Regions from separate parts of the Vibrio campbellii CAIM 519 genome, predicted to be linked through region 1. Evidence: riboswitches for the same ligand, from Rfam matches in the RefSeq annotation. Region 1 holds a riboswitch; the other holds the start of a gene.

Region 1 (5,228 bases):
CGCCAGGAGAGTGGAGTAGTGTTAATGGTGTTCATGAGCCTGTTTATGCGTTGAAGCAGAATGCTACCACACGTTTAAGAATTGCTAATGTCGATAACACCATTACTTACCCGATCGCTATAGAAGGCACAGAGGCTTGGGTTATTGCTATTGATGGGAATCCTGTTAAAACGCCTTATATGCTCACTCAACACAAAATTGGTCCGGGAATGAGGTTAGATGTCGGATTGATTGCTCCGAGGGCAGGAGAACGTGTTTATGTGCGTCAAATGAAAGGGCGCTTCCCATTCCCTTTGTGTGAGTTCGAAGTTGTTGAGTCTGACCTGCCGACCAATCAGAAACTGCCTTTATTGCCTCTTAACCCTGTGCCTGATCTTGATTTGGAAAATGCTGAGCAAATTGATTATGTGTTTGAATGGGAGGGGGCAGTCACTCCTGCCGATAAATCGGGCAAAGCGATACCTAAGTTTTGGCTAATGAATAAACGAGCTTGGGAGGGAATGAGCAAAGATAATATTCCTGCGCCGCTTTCAACATTGGAGGTGGGAAAAACCTATATCTTCAACCTTAAGAACGTCACCCAATATCATCATCCTATTCATCTTCATGGACATACATTTACCGTTCTTGAATTAGATGGCAAAAAACTCGATGAGCCGTTTCATACCGATACGGTCTTACTTGGAAAAAATGGCAGTGCGAAAGCGGCATTTGTTGCAGATAACCCAGGGCGTTGGATGTACCATTGTCATGTGATCGAACACATGAAGACGGGGTTGATGGGTTATATTGAAGTAAAGTGACTCCTGTAACTTTTTAAATCTTGATAAGTTTTAAGCGCTATACTTTGCTGAATTCTAAGATTGTATAATCACTATTGCCGTAAATTTGATTACAATGTCGCCATTAACTTTTCTGGGGGAATTATGGGGCAACTATCCATTTTGGGTTTTATTGCATTGGGTGGGGCATTTGGTGCATGTTCTCGTTACTTAATTTCTGAACTTTGTGTGATGCTACTTGGTCGTGGTTTTCCATACGGTACATTAACGGTTAACGTTGTTGGCTCATTTATTATGGGTCTACTAATTGCTGCGTTTGAAACTGAGTTAATGGTCACTGACCCATGGCGTCAAATTATCGGGCTTGGCTTTTTGGGCGCATTAACTACGTTCTCGACTTTCTCAATGGATAACGTGTTGCTTATGCAGCAGGGAGCTTTCTTTAAGATGGGATTGAACGTATTGCTGAATGTCGTGTTAAGCATTTCGGCTGCGTGGATTGGTTTCCAATTATTGATGCGTAGCTAGCAAAAACACTCAAATCTTCATCAGGTCGGCTTGGTTTAACCAAGCCGTTTTTATATACTGATCTCACTTGTCGGAGTGCCATAAGGCTGAGACCGTTAATTCGGGATCCGTTGAACCTGATCAGATTAGAATCTGCGAAGGGAACAAGAGAAGATATCTACACCAGAGTTCTATCTGGTTGACCTATCAAATATTCGAATGTTGTTATAGACGAAGAGCACTCGCTCGACTTGTCTTTAATTCGATTCCTCTTGTCGCATCTATCCGCCAAGCATTTTTATCCCAATACTTTTTATCTAAGCATAACAAAGCAAGGAAAAATGCTATGTCGAGTCGCAAGCAAGCGAGACTGGAAGCAAAACAGTTCATTGATACACTCTCGGTACAACCGTACCCAAATTCAAGCAAAGTCTACGTAGAGGGTTCACGTCCTGATATTCGTGTGCCAATGCGTGAAATATCACTCGCTGATAGCCTTATTGGAGGCACAAAAGAAGCGCCTATTTTCGAGCCTAATGAGCCAGTACGCGTTTACGATACCTCGGGTGTATACACAGATCCAGAACACACCATTGACCTCTACAACGGCTTACCTAAGCTGAGAGAAGGGTGGATTGAAGAGCGCTCCGATACTGAGCTACTTGATGAAGTAAGCTCGGTGTACACCAAAGAGCGCTTAGAAGACGAAACGCTAGACGATCTTCGTTACGGAAATCTACCACGTATTCGACGTGCCAAAGATGGGCAATGCGTGACTCAATTGCACTATGCTCGCCAAGGTATAATCACCCCAGAAATGGAATACATCGCTCTACGTGAAAATATGGGGCGTGCTCAATACCGTGATGAAGTGCTGAATCAACAACATCCGGGTCAAAGCTTCGGAGCGAATCTTCCAAAAGACATTACCGCCGAGTTTGTGCGTAAAGAAGTCGCCGAAGGTCGCGCGATTATCCCTTCTAATATCAACCACCCAGAATCCGAACCAATGATCATTGGACGTAACTTTTTGGTCAAAGTGAACGCCAACATCGGTAACTCATCGGTCACTTCTTCGATTGAAGAAGAAGTAGAGAAGTTAGTATGGGCAACGCGCTGGGGTGGAGATACCGTTATGGATCTCTCTACTGGACGTAATATTCACGAAACTCGCGAGTGGATTCTACGTAACAGTCCAGTTCCGATCGGTACCGTACCAATGTATCAAGCGCTTGAGAAAGTGAATGGTGTGGCGGAAAACCTTAACTGGGAGGTGATGCGCGATACTCTGATCGAGCAAGCAGAGCAGGGCGTTGATTACTTCACCATCCATGCCGGTTTACTACTGCGCTATGTACCGATGACAGCAAAACGCGTTACTGGCATCGTCTCTCGTGGTGGTTCTATCATCGCTAAATGGTGTTTAGCACATCACCAAGAAAGCTTCTTATATACTCACTTCCGAGAGATCTGTGAAATCTGTGCTAAGTATGATGTGGCACTTTCTCTCGGTGATGGTCTTCGTCCTGGTTCGGTTGCCGATGCTAACGACGAAGCGCAATTTGCAGAGCTTCGTACTCTTGGCGAATTGACCAAGGTTGCGTGGGAATACGACGTACAGGTGATTATCGAAGGTCCTGGTCATGTTCCAATGCATATGATCAAAGAGAACATGGAAGAGCAGTTAGAGCACTGTCATGAGGCTCCTTTTTATACCCTTGGTCCATTGACGACAGACGTCGCTCCAGGTTACGACCATATTACTTCAGGCATCGGCGCTGCCATGATTGGTTGGTATGGCTGTGCAATGCTTTGCTACGTAACTCCTAAAGAGCATCTTGGCTTACCAAACAAAGAAGATGTAAAGGTAGGTATGATCACTTACAAGCTTGCTGCGCACGCCGCTGATTTGGCGAAAGGACACCCTGGTGCACAAGTTCGTGATAACGCGCTTTCTAAGGCTCGCTTCGAGTTCCGCTGGGAAGACCAATTTAACTTGTCGCTCGACCCCGATACTGCTCGTGCCTTCCATGATGAAACCTTGCCTCAAGAGTCTGGAAAAGTTGCTCACTTCTGTTCGATGTGCGGACCAAAGTTCTGCTCCATGAAGATTTCGCAAGAAGTCCGAGAATATGCGAAAGACACTAAGCAAGTTGCTGCGGACCAAGCTATCTCAATCAAAATGCTAGATGATCCTCTTGAGGGGATGCGTCAGAAATCGCAAGAATTTAGAGACACAGGTTCTGAGTTATACCACCCTGCAGTACATGCCGAGGTAAGTGACTGATGAGCAAAATCCTTATTCCGTCATCATTGATTGAACTAACTGGTTTAGTTCAACAATGTTTGTTGTTGGCGAAAGAACAGGGTTTTAGCATCGAAGACGTTGAGTTGGGTGTGAGCCCAACTCAATCTATTCAGCTTGTTCGCAACCAACAGACCACACGCATAACGACAGATCTTGTTGATGGTTATGACTCCGAGCATGAGAGTTCATTTGTGCTCTACTACCGCTCTTCTTTATCGGTAGAAGCGTGTGCTAAGCAACCGTCGAAAGCGATTTATATTGGCATTGCTGATACGCAGGTATCCGATGAAAAAGAGAAAGTGCTTCAGTTTGATATCTGGCGTCACCCCATTAACAACGAAGTGAGAGCGCTTTCCGTTAAGTCCAAATTCAACGCAATGTTCGATCCCGAACATCACCTTGCTTGGATTGTAACGCTGACAGTCCTCGACTTTCCTATCGAAGATGCGTTAACACTTGCTCGAGGAATGCTAACTCAACAAGCGAATGTTTCACGTGAAACACTGTTGAATGACAACCTTGACGAGGGAAGATCTACTCAGTGGGCTGACCAATTTGATGATTTCCCCACACCTGTACTGGAGGATAACCGACTCGATATTCAAGTTGGTTGGTCTGCACAAGGGGAGTGCGTTAGCTTTCCAACTCTAACCAAGCAAAGTCTTGGGCTCTACCCAGTCGTTGATGATGTTGCTTGGATTGAACGTCTATTGCCACTAGGCATCAACACTATCCAACTGCGAATCAAGAACCCACAACAAGCCGATTTAGAACGACAGATCATTCGAGCAATTGAGCTAGGTCGTCAGTATCAAGCACAAGTGTTCATCAATGACTATTGGCAGTTGGCAATCAAGCATGGCGCTTATGGCGTTCACCTAGGACAAGAAGACATAGAAGAATCGAATTTGGCTCAGCTAACTAAAGCCGGTATTCGTCTTGGTCTTTCTACTCATGGATATTACGAACTACTGCGCATCGTACAAATTCATCCTAGCTACATCGCGCTAGGGCATATTTTCCCAACCACCACAAAACAGATGCCATCGAAACCACAAGGTTTAGTGCGCTTGGCACTGTATCAAAAGCTGATTGATAGCATTCCTTATACAAATACAGAGGCTGCTTTCCGTCCAGCAAAAGACAAAGCAGGTAGTGACTATGTGCTTGGCTTTCCGACGGTTGCGATTGGTGGTATTGACCAATCTAATGCAGCCCAAGTTTGGCAAACAGGTGTTTCTAGTTTGGCAGTTGTGCGAGCTATTACGTTGGCAGAATCACCTCAGTCCGTCATCGAGTTCTTCGCAAAACTGATGAAGGAAAGACAGCTAACGTTTACTGATCAGAATAGTGAATTGGCGCATAACAAGAGAGGCGAGCATGCTCACGGATAAGCAGTTTCTTCGCTATCAGCGCCAAGTCGCTCTGCCTGAAATTACCGAAATTGGGCAAGAACGTTTGAGCAAATCTCATGTGCTGATCATCGGTTGTGGTGGGTTAGGGAGCGCAGCGAGTTTGTACTTGGCATCCGCGGGTGTTGGTAAATTGGTTGTGGTCGATGACGATGAAGTTGATAGCAGTAACCTGCAACGCCAGATCATTTATCGCGAACAAGACCTCCAAGTTGCGAA
Region 2 (5,228 bases), on a different replicon from region 1:
AACCGTCTTATCTTTCAGTAATTCGGCAGACAAGGTTTGCAACTTATGGCGAGTAACCGCGTCCAACGCAGAGAAAGGCTCATCCATCAGAACTAGAGGCTTGTCTTGCATCAGAGTGCGGGCAAGGGCTACACGCTGTCTCATGCCGCCAGAGAGCTGAGCTGGCTTAGCATCCGCGTAATCGGCGAGTCCCACTTGGCTTAGTAAAGTCAGTGCTCGTTGTTTATTTTGCTCTGGTGATTGGTCTTGAGAAAATCGAGAACTTAGGCAGACGTTGTCTAACACATTTAACCACGGCAACAACAAGTCTTGTTGTGCCATGTAGGCGATACGTTCGTGCAGAGCGATGCCATCCGTTGTGGTTAATTCACCATGCCATTCGACTTTGTCGTCTAACAAACCCGCTAGATAACGAAGGATCGTCGTTTTTCCGCAACCACTACGACCAAGTAACACAGTCCATTGATTGGCAGGGATGGTCATACTCAACCCTGATAATGTTGGTGTTTGGCTGTCTTTGTATTGTAGACTTGCTTCGGTAAGCTGAATGCCGAGTGCATTAGCGCACATCTTTACTTTTCCCAAAATTAGGACCTGCAAAAAAGTGGTTCACAGGGCCGTGACCTTTACCGACATCCAATTCGTCTGCGTGCGCGATAGCTTGGCTAATGTACTGCTTACCAAGGTGCACTGCTTTGTGCAGGTTGTTGCCTTGGCCAAGGTAAGACGCGATAGCAGAAGACAGCGTGCAGCCAGTGCCATGGGTGTTTTTGGTTGGAAAGCGTTTAGCGCTGATTAACTCGGTGCTGTCTTGCATGATCAGCAGATCGTTGCTGTTTTCGTCTTTTTCTAAGTGGCCGCCTTTTAACAGCACCGCTTTTGCACCGAGCGCGCGTAAATCAGCAATCATATCGTTCATTTCAGATTCTGACTGAGGGACTGGCTTACCCGTCAAGGCTGCGCCTTCTGGTAGGTTAGGGGTAATGATGTCTGCGAGCGGAATCAATTCTTCTTTTAAAGTGCTGATTGCCGATTGTTCCAGTAATAGATCACCGCTGGTGGCCACCATTACAGGGTCAATCACGAGGTGTTTTGGTTGGTATTGTTTAATTTTGTTGGCAACGACTTTGATGATGTTGGAGTCGGCCAGCATGCCTACTTTGACTGCAACGATGTTGAGGTCGGTAAATACCGCATCAAGTTGGCTCTCTACATGGTCGAGAGGAATGGGGAAAATCGCAGAAACGCCTTGGGTATTTTGCGAGGTGATAGCGGTAATCACCGAACAGGCAAAGCTGCCAGTCGCGGACATCGCTTTAATATCTGCTTGAATGCCTGCGCCGCCGCCGCTGTCAGAACCTGCAATCGTCAACACAATCGGTGTATCTATTGAAGTTGTAGCGTGTGGTTGGGTTAATTGTTTTTCTTGGCTTGACTGCTGCGCCATGGTCGCTCCTATTACAGACGTAAAGGAACTGACTTGGCCATTGAAGATCTGTGTATGGATCTGTTGAGGCTAGCTGCGTCGATACAGATTTGAGGCAGGCTAGTGGCAAAGTGATGATAGTTCCCTACGTCAGTGCTAACTGAATCAGGTTCAACGGGTCTCGAATTTCGATCTCAGCCGATGCATAAACTGCAAGGGCCCCCCGACTATTTCGTTATGATAATAGCAGTTCACTCAGTTACGGTGCACGTGTTTTTTCCGGCTAAGAGGGGGCAATCGATTAAATATGAGACTTGAGAGCGGTAACGAGAGAACCAAATTTAGAGTAAATGACGTGCTGCATTGAAATTGGCAGTTCAAGACACTATCTAATAATGAGATATCGACATAATACGTAACGAATCGTTCTTTGATTTAGCAAGGATTAGCACAAAACAAGGTTAAAAAAGTGTTAATATTTAACGCGTTGCCAATATGTCTTTGGGTCATTCAATTTATGATATGACTTTAATAAACAGGGTCTAACTCAAAGATGGGGAAGGCTAGGACGATCAGCGAGCAAGGAGATTTCATGCTTAATTCTGTAACAGCGAAAGCGGTGATCGATCATGCCCTCTTTTTAGGGGCTGATTTCGCTGAGCTATTCGTTGAACACCATCAAACCAACACTGTCCAGATCGCATCTGGTGAGGTGGACAAGGTTAACTCGGGTATCGATTTTGGTATCGGTATTCGTCTCTTCTTCGGTCATAAAGTGCTTTACGGTTACACCAACAGCACAGATGAAGCCGAACTAAAACGCGTAACTTCACTGCTTGCAGCAAAAGACAAGCGTGAGCAAATCGCCTCAGCAGGTTCTCTCAACCTGAACCGCTACCCAATTCAACATGGATGTCGTATGCCACTTGGCAAAGACGCGAACCTAGATTCTAAAATCGCTTTCCTATTGCAAGTAGACCAAGCCGCACGCGCAGAGAGTGAACATATCAGCCAGTTCATTGGCAGTGTGCTTCAGCGCGAACAACAAGTGTCTATCTTCAACTCTGAAGGTCTACACGTTGACGATACTCGTCACTACATCCGAGTTGCTGGTAATACTGTCGCGCAAAAAGGTAATGAGCAGTCTTCTGGTATGGAAGGTCCAGGCGCTCTTGCTGGTTGGGAGTTCAGTGAACAACTTGATGCGAAAGAGCTAGGTCAAACTATCGCGCAGCAAGCGTTAGTAAAACTTGGTGCAGATGCGTGCCCATCGGGTGAAATGCCAGTGGTAATTGGTAACGGCTTTGGCGGCGTTATCTTCCACGAAGCTTGTGGTCACTTGCTAGAAACCACTTCGGTTGCGAAGAAAGCGTCAGTATTCCACGACAAGATGGGCGAAATGATTGCTCACACCGCAGTGAATGCTGTCGATGATGGCACCATGACCAACGAATGGGGCTCGATTCACGTTGATGACGAAGGCATGAAGACTCAGCGCACTCAATTGATCAAAGACGGTAAGCTAACCAGCTTTATGGTCGATAAAATGGGTGGCATGAAGACAGGTTACGAACCTACTGGTTCTGGTCGTCGTCAAAACTACAAGTTCGCACCAACCTCACGCATGCGTAACACCTTTATCGAAGAAGGCGAGCATTCACTCGATGACATGCTGGCAGGTATTGAACGCGGCATCTATGCGAAGAAGATGGGCGGCGGCTCGGTTCAACCGGGAACGGGCGAGTTCAACTTTGCCGTTCGTGAAGCTTACCTCATTGAAAATGGCAAAATCACCAAGCCTCTGAAAACAGCAACGCTGATCAGCACGGGTCCAAAAGTGCTGAAAGAAATTAGTATGGTCGGCAAAGACATGGCGCTTGCGCCTGGCATGTGTGGTTCCGTGAGTGGTTCAGTGCCAACAACAGTCGGTCAGCCAACGCTGAAAGTAGATAACATTCTGGTAGGAGGCGGTAACTAATGAGCCAAGAAAAACAACTTCTTAATGCGGTTGATTACGTCCTATCAGAAGCAAAGCGTCAAGGCGCAGAAGCGGACGTCATTGTAAACCGCAACAGCAGCTTTTCTCTAAAAGCGAACCAAGGGCAGTTGGATGAGTACAAAGTAAGCTCAAGCCAAGTTCTGGGTGTTCGTGTTGTGAAAGATGCGCGTGTCGCAACGAGCTACTCTGAATCGTTAGAACAACCGAGCTTAGATTTGATGCTGACTAATGCACTGCAAAGCGCTCGTTTTTCCAAGCAAGACGAACACCAGACCATTAGTTGCGTGAACAGCCAAATCACGACTGACGTGGCTGAGATTGCTCAAGAAGACACAACTTCGGTTGATGAAAAGATTGAAATGTCTCTCGCTCTTGAGCAAGGCGTAGTCGCTCTGCCTCACGCTTCTAGCGCACCCTACAATGGTTACAGCGATGGCGAAACACAATTAATCATTGCCAATACACAAGGCTCGTTGTGCCAACACTTCGAACGCTCGTTCACTTGTTACGCGTACACCTTGTTTGAAAAAGACGGCAAACAGTCGATGGCTGGGCAAATGTCACTTGGTCGTCGTTTTGATGAGTTGAACCCCGCTTACTGTATCGAAGGTGGTTACAACCTTGCTCGTGATCTTCTTGACGGTGCTCCGGTTGCGACGGGTAACTACCCAGCAATTTTCCATATCAATGCGCTAACAAGTTTGTTCGGTGCTTTTGGCAGTGCTTTCTCTGGCGTAAGCGCTATGAAAGGCATTACGCCATTGGGTGACAAGCTTGGCCAACGTATTGCGAGTGATTTGATTACCTTTACCGACGCGGCCTACATGCCAAATGGTATGGCAATTTCGGGCTTTGATAGTGAGGGTTTTGCTACTCAAGACAACGTCATGATTGCTAATGGTGAATTGAAAACTTTGCTACACAACAGCCAGACGGCGAGTTACTTGGGCGCAGTATCTACCGCAAGTGCTGCTCGCGGTGCAAAATCGAGCTTAGACGTATCAGCGAATCACAAAGTGATTGCGACAGGCAACAGCAGTGCGTCAGAAGTGAAAGCGGGTGAGTACCTAGAGTTAGTTGAACTGCAGGGTGTTCACTCTGGCGCGGATGCAGTGAGTGGTGATTTCTCGTTTGGCGCGAGTGGCTTCTTGTGTCGTGATGGTGAGCGCATTCAACCAGTACGTGGTATTACGGTTGCGGGTAACTTCTACAAGATGCTGCAAGAAGTTGAGGCAGTAGGTGATACTCAGCTTATTAGCGATAGTCGCACCTTCTTTGCTCCAGACGTACGCTTTGCCCGTTTGAGAATTGGTGGTAAATAACCCCAGCATTCCTATAGAAACAAAAAAGAGGACTCAATGGAGTCCTCTTTCTTTTATAGAGTGATTAACTCGCGAGAATTAAAACTCGCGGATGTCCAACTCATTGTGGATCAATACCACACACTGAGAAGCGAAAAGCATCTTAGGACCTAAGCTGATCTTCTCTGTGCCAAGGCGCTTCAAGCTGTTATAAGACTTCTTCGGCATCGGAATATGGTCAGTTAGCAAGAAACATGGGTTTCCACCGATTTCAGCATCACGAACAAATTCGCCTTTTTTATCCAACATATATAGTTGGTGATCTTCTGCCAGTTCTTGCACTAGGCGTTCAAAGCTGACGGTACGAACGGTGATACCAGACTCGACTTCACGAAGCTGCTCTTTACCCATACCAACAGAAGCGTCTAAAGCGCGAGCCACTGCTGCGATCAAGGTTGACTCATGGAAGCCGCCAATGTTGGTGATGTCGTTGGAGCGAATG

The links. Region 1 has a riboswitch for thiamine pyrophosphate ahead of thiC (phosphomethylpyrimidine synthase ThiC). Riboswitches for the same ligand answer to the same signal wherever they lie in the genome.
Region 2: another riboswitch for thiamine pyrophosphate. It lies ahead of thiD (bifunctional hydroxymethylpyrimidine kinase/phosphomethylpyrimidine kinase); the one in region 1 lies ahead of thiC (phosphomethylpyrimidine synthase ThiC).

What each region holds. Positions count from the first base shown of each region.
Region 1 covers NZ_CP015863.1:32,650-37,877, reverse strand. The annotation lists gene A8140_RS00185 (multicopper oxidase family protein) at 1-803, shown strand, start outside; gene crcB (fluoride efflux transporter CrcB) at 927-1,310, shown strand; TPP riboswitch at 1,372-1,470, shown strand; gene thiC (phosphomethylpyrimidine synthase ThiC) at 1,636-3,576, shown strand; gene A8140_RS00170 (thiamine phosphate synthase) at 3,576-4,991, shown strand; gene A8140_RS00165 (HesA/MoeB/ThiF family protein) at 4,978-5,228, shown strand, end outside.
Region 2 covers NZ_CP015864.1:1,416,624-1,421,851, reverse strand. The annotation lists gene A8140_RS22580 (ABC transporter ATP-binding protein) at 1-570, opposite strand, end outside; gene thiD (bifunctional hydroxymethylpyrimidine kinase/phosphomethylpyrimidine kinase) at 560-1,447, opposite strand; TPP riboswitch at 1,552-1,662, opposite strand; gene A8140_RS22570 (TldD/PmbA family protein) at 2,019-3,404, shown strand; gene A8140_RS22565 (TldD/PmbA family protein) at 3,404-4,747, shown strand; gene trmY (tRNA (pseudouridine(54)-N(1))-methyltransferase TrmY) at 4,826-5,228, opposite strand, start outside.